2 linked regions of the Oleidesulfovibrio alaskensis DSM 16109 genome follow. Each later gene encodes a partner of the first gene's protein in a complex. Links are inferred from orthologs where the notes say so. Each region holds a gene or a part of one and is shown in the gene's direction. Other genes may lie near its edges.

Region 1 (10,067 bases):
CTGCGCGGGCGGCACGGGCAGGAGCATAGTTCTGACATCCACCCGTGCGCGCATGCGCCATGACGCATTGCCATTGCTTTTGTATCAAAAAATCACCTGTGGCCGTTCCGGTGTTCCGGAGCGGCTTTTTCATTGACAGGGGGGCAGTGCTCATATATCAGTTTATCAACTTAGTTTGATATAGTGATTCACGGCGTGTGTCATCATCGTGCCAGCGCTCCGGTTGCGCCGACCGGCGAGCAGCAGTGAAGGGGCTGCCGCGCTGCCATTCCTGAACGGGGGAGGATACCACCTTGAACAGTAAACCGTCTTTTTCGGCCCTGCTGCCGCTTGTGTTTTTTCTTGCGCTGTTTATCGGCACCGGTGCCGTGCTGACGGCCAACGGCACGAAAATGGCTTTTTACCAGCTGTCCGCCGCCGTAGCCATACTGCCTGCCATCGCCTTCAGCCTGCTGCTGGGCAAACTGCGCGGCGGCCAGCGTCTGGACAAGCAGCTCGGGGTTTTCATCAGCGGCGTGGGTGACGGCAACATCATAACCATGTGCCTCATCTATCTGCTTGCCGGTGCCTTTGCTTCGGTGGCCACGGCCATCGGCGGCGTCAGTTCCACGGTCAATCTCGGGCTTGATCTTGTGCCGCCGGCCTTTGTGCTGCCCGGCCTGTTTCTTATCGGGGCTTTTGTCTCCACTGCCATGGGCACATCCATGGGCACCATAGCCGCCATTGCCCCTATTGCCGTGGGCGTGGGCGAACAGACAACCATCGGCCTGCCGCTGCTTATGGGCGCTGTGCTGGGCGGCGCCATGTTCGGCGACAACCTTTCCATGATTTCTGATACCACCATCGCCGCCACGCGTACGCAGGGCTGCGAGATGAAAGATAAATTCCGTGTAAACCTGTACATAGCCCTGCCCGCGGCCGTGCTGGCAGTGGCCGGATTCGCCCTGCTGGGTGCCGACGGCGCGGTGACTGTTTCCGGTGATTACAGCGTTATCAAAGCGCTTCCCTATATGGTTATTCTGGGCATGGCCGTGGCCGGGGTAAACGTCTTTGTGGTGCTGGCGTGCGGCATCGTGTTTACGGGCGCTGTGGGGCTGCTGACAATGCCGGAATATTCGCTGATAGGATTTTCGCAGGACATTTTTAACGGCTTCAAGGGAATGCAGGAAATCATGGTTCTTTCCATGCTGATCGGCGGTCTGGGCGAACTGATCAGAGTACAGGGCGGTATCAAGTGGCTGCTGGGCCGTATAGATGCGCTTACTGCACGCTCGCGCAGCGACAATCAGGCCCGTACCGGCGAGTTGAGCATTGCGGGGCTTGTCTCGGTGGCGGATGCCTGCACGGCAAACAACACCGTGGCCATCATTCTTTCCGGCGGTCTGGCAAAAGAGATTGCCGACAAGAACGGCATAGACCCCCGCCGCAGCGCAAGCATACTTGATATTTTCTCCTGTGTTTTTCAGGGAATCATGCCGTACGCGGCGCAGGTGCTGCTTGCCGGTTCCATAGCGGGCATATCGCCGCTGGAAGTTGTCGGCGGTAACTACTACTGCTTTATTCTTGCCGTTGTGGGGCTGCTGGCCATCATGACGGGCAGGCCCCGGATTAAATCTTAATATCAGGAATTGTTCCTGAATATGTATGTGCCACCCCCCGCCGGGGGTGGCATTTTTTTATGGAAAATATAAAAAAATAATTTTGAAAAACAGAGTGTTAACATCTTTGAGGGGCTGTGCCCGCAAAAAAAATGCAATTTACCCCTTTTCAAACCGGAAACGGGGATTATTATCCCTGCAGCTAAGCACCGCTGCATGTTGCGGTAATTGGAATAACATGCGGTGCTTCATCCGCGGCTGCCCGGCCGCTTTTTAACGTGTCTGCCCCCGCAGGTGCGTGGGTGAATGTGCTGCTTTCCTTTGGCACTCGCGTGAAGAGAGTGCTAAAAAAGGGCAAAAAGAGTTAAATAATCTGGAGGTTAGGAGAGTATGAACCTGAAGCCTTTGAACGATCGTGTGCTGGTTAAGCGCCTTGAGTCCGAAGAAAAGACCGCAGGCGGCCTGTACATTCCCGACACCGCGAAGGAAAAGCCTTCCCGTGGTGAAGTGATCGCAGTCGGCCCCGGCAAGACCGCAGACGACGGCAAGGTAATTGCCATGACCGTGAAGACCGGCGACGTGGTGCTGTTCAACAAGTACGCAGGCACCGAAGTGAAGCTGGACGGCGTTGACCATCTGGTCATGCGTGAAGACGACATTCTGGCTATCATTCAGTAACTGACTTTCCCACTGACTTAGTCCTATCCTTTCAGGAGGAGAAGAAATATGGCTTCCAAAGAAATCGTTTTTGATACCAAGGCCCGTGAAAGACTGGCCCGCGGCGTGGACAAACTGGCCAACGCTGTCAAGGTGACCCTCGGCCCCAAAGGCCGTAACGTTGTCATCGAAAAGTCCTTCGGCGCACCCGTCATCACCAAGGACGGTGTTTCCGTAGCCAAGGAAATCGAGCTGGAAGACAAGTTCGAAAACATGGGCGCTCAGATGGTTAAGGAAGTTGCTTCCAAAACCTCCGACATCGCCGGTGACGGCACCACCACTGCAACCATTCTGGCTCAGGCCATCTACAAAGAAGGCGTAAAGCTGGTGGCCGCAGGCCGTAACCCCATGGCCATCAAGCGTGGCGTGGACAAGGCCGTTGAAGCTCTGGTGAAGGAACTGGGCAACCTTGCAAAGCCCACCCGCGACCAGAAGGAAATTGCTCAGGTCGGCACCATTTCCGCCAACTCCGACACCACCATCGGCAACATCATTGCCGAAGCCATGAGCAAAGTGGGCAAGGAAGGCGTTATCACCGTTGAAGAAGCCAAAGGCCTCGAAACCACTCTCGAAGTCGTGGAAGGCATGCAGTTCGACCGCGGCTACCTGTCCCCCTACTTCGTGACCGATCCTGAAAAGATGGTCTGCGAAATGGACGAGCCTCTGATTCTCATCAACGAGAAGAAGATTTCCAGCATGAAAGACATGCTGCCCGTGCTTGAGCAGGTTGCCAAGATGAACCGTCCGCTCGTGATCATCGCTGAAGATGTGGACGGCGAAGCTCTGGCCACTCTGGTTGTGAACAAGCTGCGCGGCACCCTGCAGGTTGTGGCCGTCAAGGCTCCCGGCTTCGGCGAACGCCGCAAGGCCATGCTCGAAGACATCGCCACCCTTACCGGCGGCCGTGTGATCTCCGAAGAAATGGGCATCAAGCTTGAAAACGCCACCGTTGCCGATCTGGGTAACGCAAAGCGCATCGTGGTGGACAAAGAAAACACCACCATCGTTGACGGCGCCGGTGAAAGCGAAGCCATCAAGGCCCGCGTGAAAATGATCCGCGCTCAGATCGAAGAAACTTCCTCCGATTACGATCGTGAAAAGCTGCAGGAACGTCTGGCAAAGATCGTCGGCGGTGTTGCCGTGATCAATGTGGGCGCAGCTACCGAAACCGAAATGAAGGAAAAGAAAGACCGCGTGGAAGACGCTCTGAACGCTACCCGCGCTGCAGTGGAAGAAGGCATCGTCCCCGGTGGCGGTACCGCTCTGGTCCGTTGCTGCAAGGTGCTGGACGACGTGAAGCCCGCTGATGACGACGAAGCAGCAGGTGTCACCATCATCCGCCGCGCAATCGAAGAGCCCCTGCGTCAGATTGCTGCCAACGCCGGTTTCGAAGGCTCCATCATCTGCGAAAAGGTGAAGGAAGGCAAAGACGCTTTCGGCTTTAACGCTGCCACCGGTGAGTTCGAAGACCTCATCGCCGCCGGCGTTATCGACCCCAAAAAGGTAAGCCGTATCGCTCTGCAGAACGCCGCTTCCGTTGCTTCTCTGCTGCTCACCACCGAGTGCGCCATTGCAGAAAAGCCCAAAGAAGACGCTCCCGCTGCTCCCGCCATGGGCGGCATGGGCGGCATGGGCGGTATGGGCGGCATGTACTAGTCGCTACGACTGGTCGCACCAACCGAACCTTCAGGGCCGGAGTTTACTCCGGCCCTTTTTTTGCGTTCACTGTGCGCTTTTGTTGTTTCTGCTGCCTGACTTTCTTACCTGTCGTCCTGTCTGCCCGCGCCCGCGGCATGCCCTGCCACCACCTGAAAGTCAGTGCCGGTGTGCGCTGCCCGTATGCTGCAATGCAGCGGCCAGATCATGGGGGGTAATCGTGGGGGGGAATCGTGGGGTGTACTCGTGGGCGTACTCATGGGGTGCCACGCGGGTATCGACCCTGTGCGGATTTTCAGGGGCGTGCCGGGGCGGGGCTTCTGTCCTGTTTCGCTCAGGCAGCCAGAACCGTCAGTGCAGTCAGGGCATTATGGGCAGTCGGTGCATTCCGGGCAGACGTGACGATGGTGATCTTCTGATGCGGCTATCTGAAGGGCAGGGGGCGGCTGCCGCCGCATCTTCACGCCCATGCTTTCCGTTATGGTATGCCGGAGCCCCCGCTGTGCCGTGTCCTGCCGTGCAGACATCATGACTGCCGCAGGCTTGACGCGATGCCCCGACGCGGGCACTGAAAGCCGAGGAGGCGACAATGCATAAACGAGCGCTGCTGTTTGACTGGGGCGGTACGCTGATGGAGAGCATGCCGTGGTATTTGGGCAGGGAGAAAGGGTGGTCCGGCGTGCCTGCCACACCGCATGCCCGTGAAGTGGTCATGAGTCTGGCACCGTGCTGGACAACGGGGCTTGCTTCCAATGCCGCGGAATCGGAAGAACATGAGGTGCGGGCTTCTCTGGACACCATGGGACTGGGGCAGGTGCTGGACAGAATCTACACCTATCGCTTTATCGGCCGCCCCAAGCCGCAGGCCGGATTCTGGAGTCATGTGCTGCGCGACCTGAAGCTGGATGCCGGCTGCGTGGTGATGGTGGGCGATGACTATATGGCGGATATCTGGGGGGCCAACCAGCTGGGCATACGCGGAGTATGGTTTAACCGGCGTACTGAAGAGCGCAGGGAGGCGGAGTTGGTGAGAACGATGCACGATTTCCGCGAACTGCCTGCGTTGCTGGCAGATATGGGCTTTGACAGTCCGGAGTGCGTCTGAAACCGTTGTGCGGGGATGTTTTTCGGGAGTATGGACAAGGGCCGGCAGCACCTTCCTGCCGGCCCTTCGCCTTTGGCGTATGTACAGCGCTCTTGTGCTAGACGATTCTGCCGAAAGAATGAATGATGTTCTTGCGATACGCACGCGAGCGCCAGACAGCTTCTGCACCGTTTTCTGCAATTTCCCGATGAAGGATGGTACGCAGGGCGGCTTTCTGTTCTTCCGAAAGGCGCAGCAGGGTCATGTCTCCCAGCAGTTCCAGAGGGTCGGAATATGTGCGGGGCATCTGTTCGGCGCAGTTATCGTGGTACAAAAAGTATACAACACCCTGCGCGTTGCTGCCTGAAGCCTGTCCGAGATAATCCTTCATGTGTTTTCTCCTGCTGTGTCCGCTCCGGCGCGGACCACGGGAAGCATTGCTTCCGGATTTTAGCATCATTGTTTTTTGTGTGGGCGTGCAAACTCCGTAAATCCACCCACTGCCGAGCAAAGGCTCTGCATAAAAAAACCTCTCACAATGGTGAGAGGCAGAACGGTACCGGTCGCAGCTGTCGACCTCATGGCACCGCGGCATCTCACCGTGGCTGGCTTTGGCACCTTGCCTTGCGGGCAGGTTGCCGGACGGTCATCGGGCCAGACCCCTCTCGTCCTCTTCATGAGTTGTCTTTTTTTTTCAAAAGTGAATAAAAAAGTCAAGCACTAAATCCGGAAAAGCTGATTTTTGTGTAAAGAGTAGTAGTTGTGATAAGAAACACTGCCGCAAAGAGAGCGTTACTTTATATAGTTGTGTAACCAGTCGGCATGTTGTGACAATGTCGTCCGGCACCTGTCTGCGGCTTTGCCGCGTTCATGACACGGTGCCGCAACGGAACAATCACGTGGCAGTGCGCTTGCGGTACGTGGCGGGGTGCGGCATAACCGCTGCGGGCGGGCCGTGTTGTTCCCCCTAATAAGCATTGTCAGCATAAGGCGCAGCAAACGCATGAGTATATTATCAGGCAGACAGCGGATGGGGCTGGCCGCGGCCATTATGGCCGGCAGCATTTTTCTTTCACGGTTCATGGGACTTATACGCGATAAAGTTATTTCCTATTTTCATGGCGCCAGTCTGGAGTCGGATATCTACTTCGCATCGTTTGTGGTTCCGGATTTTCTTAACTACCTGCTGGCCGGCGGGTATTTTTCCATCACGCTTATTCCGCTGCTGGCAGCCCGTTTTGAGCATGACGAGCAGGACGGCTGGCGTTTTTTTTCGGCTGTCACCGGCTGGATAACGCTTTTTGCCGCGTTGCTTACGGGGGTGGCGTGGCTGGCCGCCCCGTGGCTTGCGGCGCTGGCCGCACCGGGTTTTGATGCGGAGTCTGCACGGCGGCTGGCATATTTTCTGCGCATTATACTGCCCGCTCAGGTTTTTTTTCTGGCAGGCAGCTGTTTTACCGCCATGCTCTACATGCGGCGGCAGTTTGCTGTTCCTGCGCTTACCCCGCTGGTGTATAATGCCTGTATAATTCTAGGCGGGCTTGCAGGCATCCGCTCGGGTATGGAAGGATTCTGCTGGGGGGTGCTTGCCGGTGCCGCGCTGGGCAGTTTTGCCCTGCCCGTATGGGCTGTACGGGCAGGCGGATTGCGTCTGTATGCCGTGCTGCGCCATGGCAGCGTGCTGCGGTTTGCCCTGCTGGCACTGCCTTTGATGATAGGGCAGTCCGTGGTGGTTCTGGACGAGCAGTTTGTCCGTATTTTCGGCTCGATGGCCGGAGAGGGTGCCGTAAGTCTGCTTAACTACGCGCGGCGCATAATGCTGGTTCCGGTGGGGGTTGTGGCGCAGGCAGCAGGCGTTGCCTCGTATCCTTTTCTGGCCAGTCTGGCCGCCGGTGGTGATGAAGCACGTTTTTCGCAGACACTTTCGGCTGCGCTGCGTAATACGCTGCTTGTCATTCTGCCGGTTACAGCGTGGATGATTATAGCCGCGGAACCGACCATGCGACTGATTTTTCAGCAGGGCAGCTTTACTGCCGCACAGACGCAGGCTTCGGCGCCTTTGCTGATGGTCATGCTGGCCGCCGTGCCGCTGTGGGGTATTCAGCAGGTGGTGGGCAGGGCTTTTTATGCCCGGCAGGACACGGTGACACCCGCTGTGACCGGTACACTGGCCACAGCATGCGGTCTGCCGCTGTACTGGCTGCTGGCCCGCTGGGACGGCCCGCTGGGCGGGGCTGTGGGGGTGGCACTTGCCGGAGGGTTGTCTGTGGGGTTGTACACGCTGGCTTTGAGCACGGTATGGATGCGCAGGAACGGCTGTGCCGCGTTCGCCGGACTGGGGCAGACGGCTCTGCGCACCGGTGCCGCGTGCGTGCCGGCCTGCGCCGCAGGCTGGTGTGCCATGATATACGGCCCTGTGGTGTTGCCGTGGGCACAGTCTTTGTCCGGCAGCCCCCTGCTGGAGGCGTTTGTGCGGCTGATTTTCAGCGGGCTGGCCTTTGGGGCGGTTTTTCTGGGGGTAGCGCGTTTTGTGGCGCCGGAAGCATTGCAGATGGTGACCGGCATTTTGCGCAGGGTGCTGCGCCGCGCCTGAACGCGCCACTTTCGGCCTGCCCGGCAACTTTTATTCCGGCAATCTGTTCAGGCCGCGTGTTTGCGGGCTGCATACCTTGGCGCAGAGTGTCAGGGGGCCAGAGTGTCATGGTGCAAATTGTCAGGGGCCGGCTGATACAGGCCGGAGATGTCGCGCGCGGGACGATTCGCCCGCGGCGCAATCCTCTGCGGCGGGGCGCAGGCTTTGACTCTGCGGCTGCATATGTATATAGGGTGCCTCCCGTTTGACCCGTCGCGGGATTACGGTTGCGCGCCGAGGTGCGCAACCGCTGCACAGCCGGCAATGCAGACGGTCCGGCAGCTTTCCGTTACAAAAACGGATCAGTACCTGTGTCATATAATCCGGTATGCCGGTCATGTGCTTTCAGAATGCCTTTCCGGTGGCGTCACATTCCGCAGTGCACCGGTGGCTTCCATGTTTTTTTCAGCGGCAGGAATACAATATGAAATCAGCTTTTTTTGAAGTGTCCCTCGATCCGGATCTGGTTCATGTACAAGGCGCTCTGCGCGCCGCGGCATTGAAAAAGGCAGGTCTGCCTGATGATGCAGCGGTCATGATCCGTGTGCGCCGTCGTTCGGTGGATGCCCGTCCGCGCCGCCCGCGGTTTACCTTTCAGGTCGAGGTGGGCACAGATCTGCCTGATGCTGCGGCGGAGGTTTTTTGTCCCGCCCCGCCGGGCGCAAAACGCGTTATTGTGGTGGGGGCCGGTCCTGCCGGATATTTTGCCGCACTTTCGCTGCTGGAGCATGGCATAAAGCCTGTGGTGCTTGAACGCGGCAAGGATGTGAATGCCCGCCGCAAGGATTTGAAAAAGATCTACACCGAAGGGTTGATTGATCCTCATTCCAACTACTGCTTCGGCGAGGGGGGGGCGGGCACCTATTCGGACGGCAAGCTGTACACCCGGGCCACCAAACGGGGCAATGTGGCCCGCGTGCTGGATCTGCTGGTGCAGTTCGGCGCTTCGCCCGACATCCGCATAGACGCACACCCGCATCTGGGATCCAATGTTCTGCCCGGAATAGTGCGTGCAATGCGTGCAGCCGTGCAGGACTGCGGCGGTGAAGTCCATTTTGGCGCGCATGTGGCTGACCTGCTGCTGTCCGGTGACCGTGTGACCGGCGTCCGGCTTTCCGGCGGTGAAGCTGTTTATGCCGATGCCGTGATTCTGGCCACGGGGCATTCTGCGCGTGATGTTTTTCATCTGCTGGCAGCCAGAAACATAGCCATGGAAGCCAAGCCCTTTGCCATGGGGGTGCGCATCGAACACCCGCAGCCGCTCATCGACGAAATTTTTTATCACCATACTCCCCGCCATCCGGCCCTGCCTGCCGCCAGTTACCGTATAACCACGCAGGCATCGGGGCGCGGCGTTTTTTCGTTCTGCATGTGCCCCGGCGGGTTTGTGGTTCCGGCTTCCACAGCACCCGGTGAACTGGTGCTTAACGGCATGAGTCTGGCATCGCGTAACGCGCCTTTTGCCAATGCGGGGCTGGTGGTGGAACTGCGGCTGGAAGATATGTGTACGTCGGACGATCCGCTGCAGGCTCTGGCGTTTCAGGCGGCAGCGGAAAAAGCGGTGTTCGCCTGCGGCGACGGAGTGACACAGAAGGCTCCGGCACAGTGCGTACCCGATTTCGTACGGGGAGTGGTTTCTGAAGTGTTACCGCCCACATCGTACATTCCGGGTATATATTCCGCACCGTTGCATGATCTGCTGCCTGAGTTCGTTGCCGCGCGTCTGCGGGCGGCTTTGCCCGAACTGGGCCGCAGATACAAAGGCTATGATTCCGCAGAGGCCAAAGTGCTGGCGGTGGAGTCGCGGACCAGCTCTCCTGTGCGGATACTCCGTGACGGACAGACACTGGAGCACCCCGCAGTGCGCGGACTTTTTCCGTGCGGAGAAGGCGCAGGCTATGCCGGCGGTATAGTTTCTGCCGCCATGGATGGCGAAAAAGTGGCTGCGGCAGTGGCTGCCCGGCTGGCCTGAGACCGGTCCGTGCCAGTCGGTGCCAGTCGGTGCCGGTCGGGCTGCCAGTGGCAGAATGTCCGGCATTGCGGTACGGCTGTCTGCTGACGAGCTGACCCTCTGTTTCCGCGGTCCGCAGTAACCGCTGTGTCCCGAGGGCAGACGGCAGATACAGCGCAAAAAAGCGTCCGGAAAAATTCCGGACGCTTTTTGTGCATCTGAACCGGTTATATTTATGCGGGCGGTGAGAAAGTGTGTCGGGCCGCGCGGCGCGCTTATACCGCCGTGCGGTGCGTTCAGCGAAGCCGCAACACGTTACTGCTCCAGTCCGCCTTTGCCCGCGCTGTACATAACTTGCTGATCTTCTTCCATTTCAAGGGCAGAAAGTTTTTCATCAAGCCAGTCGTAGATGGCGCGTGCCGTATCGTA
Region 2 (10,185 bases), on another replicon or contig:
CTCCTCGTCTGCTCACATGCCGCAACTGTCAGCAACTTGACACGTTTTTCCCGCAGCTTACGCAGCAAGACAGGAAAAACACGCCGGTCGCCCGTTCCGGCCAAAAAACAAGCATAAATCGTGCCAGATGCCCGCAAGTGCAGCACCGAAAGGGATTGGCGACAGACACGCTTTGCCTTATGGTACAGACAAAACACGGAGGAACCGTAATGAGCACACATGCCGAAACCCGCGCCATAACCGCGGCGGACATACGGGCGGCAAAAAACACAAGACGTCTGGCCATGCTGACGGCATACGACTACCCCACGGCATCCATTGCCGATGAAGGCGGCATGGACATGCTGCTGGTAGGCGATTCGCTGGCCATGGTGGTGCTGGGGCATGAGGACACGCTGTCCGTGACGCTGGACGAGATGATCCACCACTGCCGGGCCGTTACGCGGGGCGCCTCACGCGCGCTGGTGGTGGGCGACCTGCCCTTTATGACCTATGAACAGGGGCCGGATCAGGCCATGCACAGCGCGGCGCGACTGTTCCGCGAAGGCGGTGTGCGCGCTGTAAAGCTGGAAGGGGGCAAAGAAGTCGCTCCGCAGGTGGAGGCTCTTGTGAAGGCGGGGATTCCCGTCATGGGGCACATCGGGCTTACTCCGCAGCGTGTAGCGGCGCTGGGCGGCTTTAAAGTGCAGGGGCGTTCGGCTGCCGCCGCCCGCAGTCTGGCGGAAGATGCGCGCATACTGGAAGATGCGGGCTGTTTTGCACTGGTACTGGAAGCCATACCCGCCCCTGTGGCCGCGCACATTACCCGCACGTCAGGCATTCCCACCATCGGCATAGGGGCCGGAGCGCAGTGCGACGGACAGGTGCTGGTGGTGCACGATATGCTGGGCCTGTTCGACCGCTTTACCCCGAAGTTTGTGAAACGCTATGCAGAGCTGCGCGGGCATGCCGTAAAAGCCGTGCAGCAGTATGGTGATGAAGTGCGTCAGGGAGAATTTCCCGCGGCGCAGCACTCCTTCGGCATGCCGGAAGACGAACAGCGCCGCTGGGAAGAAAATGTCAGCGGCGCGGACGACTGATGCTCATCCCCCGAGGCGGCGGAGCATCCAGTCCCTGCAGCAGCAGGCAGGACGAGGGAATAATCCGCACAAAGCGTTCCTCGTTCACACGTTCACGAAAGCAGGTTACCTGATGCCGCAAAAGCACGTGCAGCGCACCGGAGTCTCTGCTGGAATCGAGCAGAAAAAGCGAATCGCCCAGCAGACGGTCGGCGGCTGTCCAGTGGCGTACCACAGGGGCATCCTGCCCGGGCACATAGCGCATGAACCGCAGCAGCATTGTTCTTCTGGCACCCGCGGCAAGCCAGTCTGCAGCCATGCTCCAGAAATCGCTTTCTCCGGCCGGCTCATCGGCAAAAGCGCTCTGCACATGCAGCGGGAAAAGACCGGCCCCGTACCATTCCAGCATATCATGCACTATGCCGGTGTAGTCAGTGGCGGCGGTAACCGCCGCGGTAAAAACCTCGTCGTCCTGTGCAAGCCTGAGGAGCGTGTCATGAAACATGCGTCTGGCCTGAAACGCGGTAAGCGCGTGCGTGCGGCAAAAAGCATTGACCACCGCATACAGCGCGCAGAAATTATCCAGTGCTCCCTGATGGAAAGCCGTTCCCATGACGCCCGCCTTGTTATACTCTGTCCGCCTGACATCGCTGCGACGCCCTGCGCGGCACAGTATGTTCCGGATTTTGCTTTACAACAAGGGCCACTAAGTTTACAACCAGAACAACAACTATATGCGGATACATTGATATGCAGATAATCACATCTCCCGAAGAGCTTCAGCGGCTTTGCCTTGACTGGCGCTGCGGCGGTGTCAAAACCGCGCTGGTTCCGACCATGGGTTACTACCATGCAGGGCACGAAAGCCTTATGGCCTATGCCCGCGAACGTGCGGACAAGGTTGTGGTGAGCCTTTTTGTCAACCCCGCGCAGTTTGCTCCCGGAGAAGATCTGGCAGCCTACCCCCGCGACCTTTCCGGCGATGCCGAGGTTGCCCAGCGGGCCGGTGCCGATGTGCTGTTCACCCCGCAGCCGGAAGCCATGTACCCGCAGGGATTCGACACATGGGTGGAAATTCCCGGACTGTCTTCCGGCCTGTGCGGCGCCGACCGTCCCGGTCATTTCCGCGGGGTGTGCACCGTGGTCATGAAGCTGATGCTGCTCACCCTGCCCCGTCTTGCCGTTTTCGGCGAAAAAGACTGGCAGCAGCTGGCAGTGCTCAGACGCATGGCAAAAGACATGCATCTGCCCGTAACCATAGACGGTTGCCCCATTGTACGCGAAACCGACGGTCTGGCCATGAGTTCACGCAATGTGTATCTGACTCCGGAAGAGCGCAGACAGGCACCTGCCCTGTATCAGGGGCTGATCCGTGCACGCGACATGGTTGCCGGCGGAGAGCGCGACACGGCCGTTCTGCGGGCTGCGGTTAAAGAATACTGGAAGCAGCACCTGCCGGAAGGCAGGGAAGATTATCTGGAAATTGTTCACCCCGACACGCTGCAGCCGCTGGAACGAGTGGGGGGCATGGCCACATGCGCAGCCGCCGTACGTCTGGGCAGAGCACGCCTGATTGACAATCTGGCTCTGATATGAACGGCAGGCACGGATAATGACCGCTCAGGATTCTTCAGGCGGCTTTATGGCGTCGCTGCGCCGGTTCATCAAGGCAAACCTGTTTGCCGGCATACTGGTGCTTACCCCGCTGGTGGCGACTTTTCTCACACTGCGGGTGGCAGTGCGCTGGGTGGACAAACTGCTGCTGCTCCTGCCGCCGCAGTACCGTCCGGAGGCTTTTCTGCCTTTTGCCGTGCCGGGGCTGGGGTTTCTGCTGCTGATCGTGGTGCTGCTGGTCACAGGGCTGCTTGTGCGCAATTTTCTGGGGCGCCGCCTTGTAGATCTGGGCGACGCCATTCTGGCACGCATACCGCTGGTCAGCTCGCTGTACTCCGGTATCAAGCAGCTGGTGGAAACCATATTCACCTCTTCGCGCGATTTTCAGCGGGTGGTGCTGATAGAATATCCCCGCAAGGGGCTGTACACCATGGCATTTGTCACAGGCGTTGCCGTGGGTGAAATTCAAAGCAAAACAGCCAGCAAAGTGCTGAACGTGTTTGTGCCCACCACCCCGAACCCCACTTCGGGCTTTTACCTCATGGTGCCCGAAGCGGATGTCATTCCGTTGGAAATGAATGTGGAAGATGCATTCAAACTGCTTATTTCCGGCGGAATTCTGAGTGCAGAGCACGAAAAGTCGAAAAACAGAAAAAAGAAAACAGCCATCAAGGCGAAGAACACATCCCAGGAGGAAACGCATGATCCCTTATAAGGGTAAATACCACTTCACTTCCGAATCGGTTACCGAAGGCCATCCCGACAAAGTCGCTGACCAGATTTCCGACGCCGTGCTTGATGTGCTGCTCGAACAGGATCCTGATTCGCGCGTGGCCTGTGAGACCATGGTCACCACCGGCATGGCCATCATCGCCGGCGAAATAACCACCAGAGGCTATGCCGACCTGCCGCAGGTGGTGCGGGATACCATCAAAGAAATCGGATACAATAACTCCTCCATGGGATTTGACTGGCAGACATGCGCCGTGCTGTCTTCCATAGACAAACAGTCTCCTGACATTGCTCAGGGCGTTGACCGCCAGGACCCCGAAAATCAGGGCGCCGGTGACCAGGGCATGATGTTCGGTTTTGCCTGCGACGAAACCCCCACGCTGATGCCCGCCCCCATATTCTGGGCACACCAGCTTTCGCAAAAGCTTACCGCTGTGCGCAAAGACGGCACCGTGGATTTTCTGCGCCCCGACGGCAAAACACAGGTGTCCTTTGAATACGTTGACGGCCGCCCGGTACGCATCAACAATGTGGTTGTTTCCACACAGCATGCGGAACAGGCCAGCCAGACAGACATCATAGACGCCATCAGAACCCACGTCATACGTCCCGTTCTGGAACCTTCCGGCTTCTTCAACGAAAAAGACTGCGAAATTTTCATCAACACCACCGGCCGTTTTGTTATCGGCGGCCCCATGGGTGACTGCGGTCTTACCGGCCGTAAAATCATTCAGGACACTTACGGCGGCATGGGCAGCCACGGCGGCGGCGCATTCTCCGGCAAAGACCCCTCCAAAGTGGACCGCTCCGGCGCATACATGGGTCGCTACATTGCCAAAAACGTTGTGGCAGCCGGACTTGCTCCCAAATGCGAAGTACAGATCGCGTACTGCATCGGCGTGGCCGATCCTGTTTCCGTACTGTGCACCTCTCTGGGCAGCAGCGACATTTCCGACGAGGTGCTCACTCAGGCCGTGCGCGATGTGTTCGACCTGCGCCCGTACCATATCTCCAAACGACTTGACCTGCGCCGGCCGATCTATAAAAAATCAGCCTGCTACGGACACTTCGGTCGCGAGATTCCCGAATTTTCGTGGGAACGCACCGACGCTGTGGACGATCTGCGTGCAGCGGCCCGCCGCTAGCCCTATCCCGCCCGTCAGCTTATTCCGGCCGGAGCTTCTTGCTCCGGCTTTTTTTTAGGCCCGTATCCGGACACCACAAACAAAAGGCGCATCCGCCACATGGCGGATGCGCCTGAAAAGAGCCTTTCCGGCAATATGCGGTTACAGCGGAATAATAAGAGTACGGTCGGCCACCAGTTTGCCCACACGGTACAGATACACCACATATGCAAGACCAAACGTGATGACAGCCAGTATGATCCATAAAATAAGATGACCAAGCTGACTGCCGAGATCAAGGTCGCACTGCAGCCTGCCGACTCTGCGCCCGCCGGAAACAACATATGTCCGGCTGACAACAAACCGCGCCAGTGCATAGGGGTAGATAAATGCTCCTATACCCAGAGTAAGCACGGAAATAATGATCCACAGCACAGCATGTCCGATGCATTCGGCCATGCTCAGGTCGCAGTCAAAACGCCCGTTGAACATCAGAACTCCTTACGTTTCAGGCAGGTGATCGGCACACATCCACAGGACGCACAGCCGCATGCGCCCCGGCGTCATGCCGTGACGTTTGCCGTCCTGTTACCATAACTTTTCCAGAAACGGTAGAGTTCATCCACATTTTGTGAGGTCAGCAGCGGCATGGCAGCACTCAGCATATCCTGCGGCCACTCCCACCACGCCATTTCAAGCAGCATGGCCACATTTTTCTCATCAAACCGGACACGCAGCTGTCTGGCGGGCATGCCGGCCACCACGGCATACGGAGGCACATCAGAAGTGACCACGGCACGCGAAGCAATGACAGCCCCGTGCCCGATACGCACTCCCGGCATGATCATGGCTTCGGCTCCTATCCACACATCGCTGCCCACCACCGTATCTCCGGCCGGCCTGTAGCCGTCACGGGCACCGGAAAATTCGGCATTGCCTGCGTAGTAGAAGGGAAAAGTGCTTATCCAGTCGGTACGGTGCCCCTGATTGCCCGCCATGACAAAGCTGGCGCCCGTTCCGATGGAGCAGAAGCTGCCTATGATCAGCCTGTCCACGGTATCCGGTTGCGGCATAAGATAGCGGACACAGTCTTCAAACGGGTGGTTGTGGTAATACCCGGAATAATAACTGTAACGGCCGACTGTTATGTTCGGATTGCTTACCTGCTCATGCAGGGGAATGCCCTTGAACGGACTGGTGAAGATGCTGTCTTTAGTCATAATGTCCACAGCGTTATACCATACTGCGGGCAAAAGCTAGATACCGAAATAAGAAGTGATCAGCGCACGCGCACGCGAAGTAAGCGACGGCAGGTCGGGTTTTGATACCTGATCATCAGCGCCGACGGCCTCGCCTTTGTGCCGCAGCGCTTCAGTTATCAGCGAAGAAAACAGCATTACCGGCAGCTGTTTGAGCACAGGGTCATCCTTGATGCGCCTTGTCAGGTTGTGGCCGTCCATTTCCGGCATTTCAATGTCGGATACCACAAGCACCACAAAATCGCTCAGCGGGCGTCCCTGTTCCTGCGATTCCTTTTTCCAGGCTTCCAGCTGCTTCCACGCTTCCAGTCCGCTGCTGGTGGCCGTCACGTCAAAACCGGCTTTTTTCAACGTCGCACCTATCATGTTGCGGATCGAAGAAGAATCGTCCGCAATAAGCGTTTTCAGATTATCACCGGAAACACTCTCTTCGATGCGTTCTGCGTGGGCTTTCAAATCAAGATGCGGATTCATTGAAGCAACAATGCGCTCCATGTCCAGCAGAAAGACGATGCGATCTTCAAAACGCACAACGCCTGTTATGGATTCATTGCTGAACCGGTGCAGGTACGCATCCGGAGCTTCGATCTGACTCCAGCTGAGACGGTGAATGCTGGTAACCGAAGACACCAGAAAAGCCGTGATAGTGCCGCTGAATTCCGAAACAATGACTTTGGCTCCGGGGGAATCCAGACTGCCCTTTTCCAGCCACCGGGCAAGGTCGATGAGCGGCAGCACCCTGCCCCGCAGCGAAAAAGTACCCAAAGCCGCAGGATGATGCGTACCCGGCAGACCCACCACATCAGGACGCCGTATAATTTCAAGCACCTTTGCCACGTTCATGGCATAGTGGCCTTTATACAGAGTGCCCTCCGCATCCTGCTCTTCTATGATAAACTCAATTATTTCTAACTCGTTTGTGCCCGATTCCAAAAGGATGTTGCTCTGTGACATAAGTCACCCCCTATCTTCATACTATGCACGGGGAAGAAGGGAGTTACAAGCCCCGCCGCGTTATTCCTTTCACACTATCAAAACATTGCGCCGGACCAGGCTTCGCGCAGGGCGTGCGGGGAGGCACGGAAAGGATTGGGCGCCACCGGCGGCACGGACAAAGCTGCCGTCTGACTGAAAGGCGTGCCTGCAAGGTGCCTGTTGTAGGCATGATACATAAGAGGCTCCAGCGTCAGCACATCTTCGGCATTGTAGGCCAGCAGGGTTTCAAGAACACGCTCGTCGCCTGTTCTGCGGAAAAGATTCCACAACAGCACGGCCATGTACCCGTCCACGCCCTCCAGTTCGCCTCTGTCAAACCCAAGGCAGTGCTCGATATGCTTCAGGCCGCCCCCCAGTCCGAGCGCTCTGAATACATAACGCAGATCCACGTGCCCCGCTGTCATGCGCATATCAAGCGCCCGCTCCAGAAAAGGCACATCAAAGCATTTACCGTTGAACGTTATCAAAAGGTCATAGGCAGCCATGTCTTCTGCAAAATCATGCAGATTGCGCCCGTGCACATATGTACGCACCTGCCGCCCGTCGTACAGGGCGATGGTGGTCACATGTGCCGACGGCCACGACAATCCCGTTGTTTCAATGTCCACGTAGGCGGCATTGCAGCGGAACGGATCAAAAAGGCGCCACTGCATATTGGCGGGCAGACTGCCCCCGAACCACGCAGCGTCGGCGGATTCCAGCCGGGCAAGCGATTCTTCGGCACCGCGGCGCAGCCGGTCGCCGTTTTTTCCCAGCAGCTTCTGCGGCGCATCCAGCGCATCTTCCCAGGTCAGCACACCCTTGTCCCACAGGCTGCGTTCAGTGCCTGCACCGACTCCCGGCAGATGACAGAACGTATTTTTAAGCATCAGACACCGGCCTTGCGGGCAGACGCACGCGCTGCCGTTTTTTTTCCCTGCACCCCTTTGCGCGGGCAGAAATCAAACATTTCACACTCATGGCACAACGGTTTGCGGGCATCGCACACATGCCGCCCGAACCACACCATGCGGTGGTTCACGTCGCCCCACTCCGCACGGGGAAAAAGGGGCATCAGGTCTTTTTCAACCACAACCGGATTATCCGATGCGGTGAACCCCATGCGGAAGGCTATACGCTTCACATGCGTGTCCACCGCCAGCCCCTCGTTAATGCCGTATCCGCCCCAAAGCACAATGTTAGCCGTTTTGCGGGCCAGCCCGGGCAGCGCCGTCAGCTCATCCATGGTACGCGGAACCTGCCCGCCGTGCAGGCGGGTTACCATATCTGCCGCGGCTATGAGATTTTTTGCCTTGTTGCGGTAAAAACCGGTGGAATGCACAACTTCTTCCACCTCTCCCTGCAATGCCTGCGCAAGCTCGGCAGGGCCCGGCCAACGCCGGAAAAGCCCGGGGGTGACTTTATTCACCCTTTCGTCCGTGCATTGTGCGGCAAGCACAGTAGCCACCAGCAGTTCCCACGGGGTACGCGCATCAAGATGTGTGGCAGGAGCCGGATACCTTTTTTTCAGCAGCGCCAGAAAAGCCGCCGCACGTTCTTTCTTTTTCATTTACATGACCACCTGAGGATGAAAATCATACTGTGCAAAGCATACGGGCATACAATATCCCCGAAAAGAATCCGCGGCACAGGGCTTTGCACCCCGAAATTATTGCCGTTACCGCAGCTTTGCTGTACATAAGCTGTCGCGCGACGCACCACACCGTAACTCCGGAGGACACCATGGCAAAAATACTGTACATGACCGCCCCCGATGAACAGGAAGCACGGCGCATAGGCCGGATTCTTGTAGAACGCAGACTTGCAGCCTGTGTCAACATTCTCGGACGGATCGAGTCCATTTTCCGGTGGGACGGCCAAGTGCAGAATGAAAGCGAAGTCGCTTTCATCGCCAAGACATCGGACGACAGAGTCGAAGATGCTCTTGCCGCCGTGGCGGAACTGCACGGCTACGATGTGCCGTGTGCTGTCGCACTTGCCGTTTCAGAAGGGCTTCCCCCTTTTCTCAACTGGATAGACAACGAAGTACGAAAGGAGCGTTGAGCACATGTCCATTTTTATTTCCGGATCGCTCGCATACGATCGGATAATGAACTTCCCCGGCAAATTCAGCGATCATATTCTGCCGGATAAAATCCATATTCTCAACGTCTGCTTTCTTATCGACAGGCTGGAAGAAAAACGCGGCGGCACGGCGGGCAACATTGCATACTCACTGGCTCTGCTGGGCGAAAAGCCGACCATACTTGCCACTGTGGGCAAAGACTTTGACCGCTACGAAGAAGTGCTGACCGGTCTGGGACTGCCGCAGGACGGCATCCGGAAAATGGACGACCAGTTCACCGCCGGAGCCTACATTACCACCGACCAGAGCGACAACCAGATCACCGGATTCAACCCCGCAGCCATGAGCCACCCTTGCGGGTACCAGTTTAACGGCGTCACCCCCGAAAACGATCTTGCCATCGTCTCTCCCGGAAACCTGCAGGATATGGTGGAACTGCCGCGTAAATTCCGCAGCATGGGCATGCGCTATATTTTCGACCCCGGCCAGCAGATCACTGCGCTTACCGGTGACAGCATGCTGGAATGCATCAACGGTGCACACATGCTGGTAAGCAACGACTACGAACTGGAAATGATAATGAAAGCCACCGGCCGCACCAAAGCCGAACTGCTGACCATGACCGATTACATCATCACCACCCTCGGTGAGAACGGTTCGCGCATAGACAACGGCGAACCTGTCATGGTGGGCATTGCCAGACCGCGGCAGGTGCTTGACCCCACAGGCGCAGGCGACGCATTCCGCGCCGGTCTGCTCAAGGGTCTAACCGACGGGCTGGATGTGGCCGGAGCCGCAAAAATAGGCGCCACTTGTGCCAGCTTCTGCGTAGAGCATTACGGCACACAGGAGCACACCTTCACCCCTGAAGAGTTCAAGGCCCGCCATCAGGCGGCATTCGGGGCGTAACAGACCGTCTTGCATAAAAAAAGAGGCTGCCGCGTATGACGTGGCAGCCTCTTTTTTTATGGCGGTTGCGCGGCAGTACCCCTGCGGCGTCACTGATGGTCCGCATGCTTTCTGCTGCCGGAATACAACTCGTATTCCAGCAGGCGGCATTCTATTTTGGCACTGTGAAAAGGAATGCGGCGCGAAGTGCGCAGTCCCACGTTACCGGCCAGTTTCATGTTGCCGGTAAAAACATACCCCGTGTATCCGCCGCAGCGCTGTTTGAAAAAATCACCCACGGCCCGGTAGACACCCTCCAGCTGAGCAGCATCTCCGAGACGGGCGCCGTACTCCGGATTCATGATGATCACATCGCGCCCTTCAGACGGCTGAGGAATGTCGGTCTGCGTAAAATCACAGACGCCGAACTCGATAAAACCGGCAACACC

What was found.
Region 2: the proteins of groL (region 1) and metK are in contact, whole or in part, in a cryo-EM structure (PDB 8P4O), measured with the Escherichia coli proteins. The link is inferred for Oleidesulfovibrio alaskensis DSM 16109 from one-to-one orthologs.

Annotation. Positions count from the first base shown.
Region 1 is NZ_AXWQ01000004.1:446,240-456,306, reverse strand. Bases 1,806-4,647 are described here. They hold groL (chaperonin GroEL), read left to right. Parts: upstream 1,806-2,324; coding sequence 2,325-3,971; downstream 3,972-4,647. Other genes in these bases: H586_RS0102360 (HAD family hydrolase), read left to right, coding at 4,561-4,647; groES (co-chaperone GroES), read left to right, coding at 1,989-2,276. In the rest of the region: H586_RS0102380 (Na+/H+ antiporter NhaC family protein), read left to right, coding at 294-1,619; more of H586_RS0102360, read left to right, coding at 4,648-5,076; H586_RS0102355 (hypothetical protein), read right to left, coding at 5,174-5,446; murein biosynthesis integral membrane protein MurJ, read left to right, coding at 6,059-7,648; H586_RS0102340 (NAD(P)/FAD-dependent oxidoreductase), read left to right, coding at 8,112-9,659; H586_RS0102335 (hypothetical protein), read right to left, coding at 9,954-10,067.
Region 2 is NZ_AXWQ01000005.1:260,946-271,130, forward strand. What follows is about bases 2,502-5,461. They hold metK (methionine adenosyltransferase), read left to right. Parts: upstream 2,502-3,373; coding sequence 3,374-4,549; downstream 4,550-5,461. Other genes in these bases: panC (pantoate--beta-alanine ligase), read left to right, coding at 2,502-2,654; H586_RS0104010 (DUF502 domain-containing protein), read left to right, coding at 2,671-3,387; H586_RS0104020 (DUF6693 family protein), read right to left, coding at 4,691-5,020; catB (type B chloramphenicol O-acetyltransferase), read right to left, coding at 5,092-5,461. Outside these bases: panB (3-methyl-2-oxobutanoate hydroxymethyltransferase), read left to right, coding at 210-1,079; H586_RS18085 (hypothetical protein), read right to left, coding at 1,060-1,671; more of panC, read left to right, coding at 1,809-2,501; more of catB, read right to left, coding at 5,462-5,748; H586_RS0104030 (chemotaxis protein), read right to left, coding at 5,785-6,741; H586_RS0104035 (ribonuclease H-like domain-containing protein), read right to left, coding at 6,819-7,652; nth (endonuclease III), read right to left, coding at 7,652-8,332; divalent-cation tolerance protein CutA, read left to right, coding at 8,506-8,826; H586_RS0104050 (carbohydrate kinase family protein), read left to right, coding at 8,831-9,757; H586_RS0104055 (THUMP domain-containing class I SAM-dependent RNA methyltransferase), read right to left, coding at 9,847-10,185. UniProt on the Escherichia coli protein: Catalyzes the formation of S-adenosylmethionine (AdoMet) from methionine and ATP.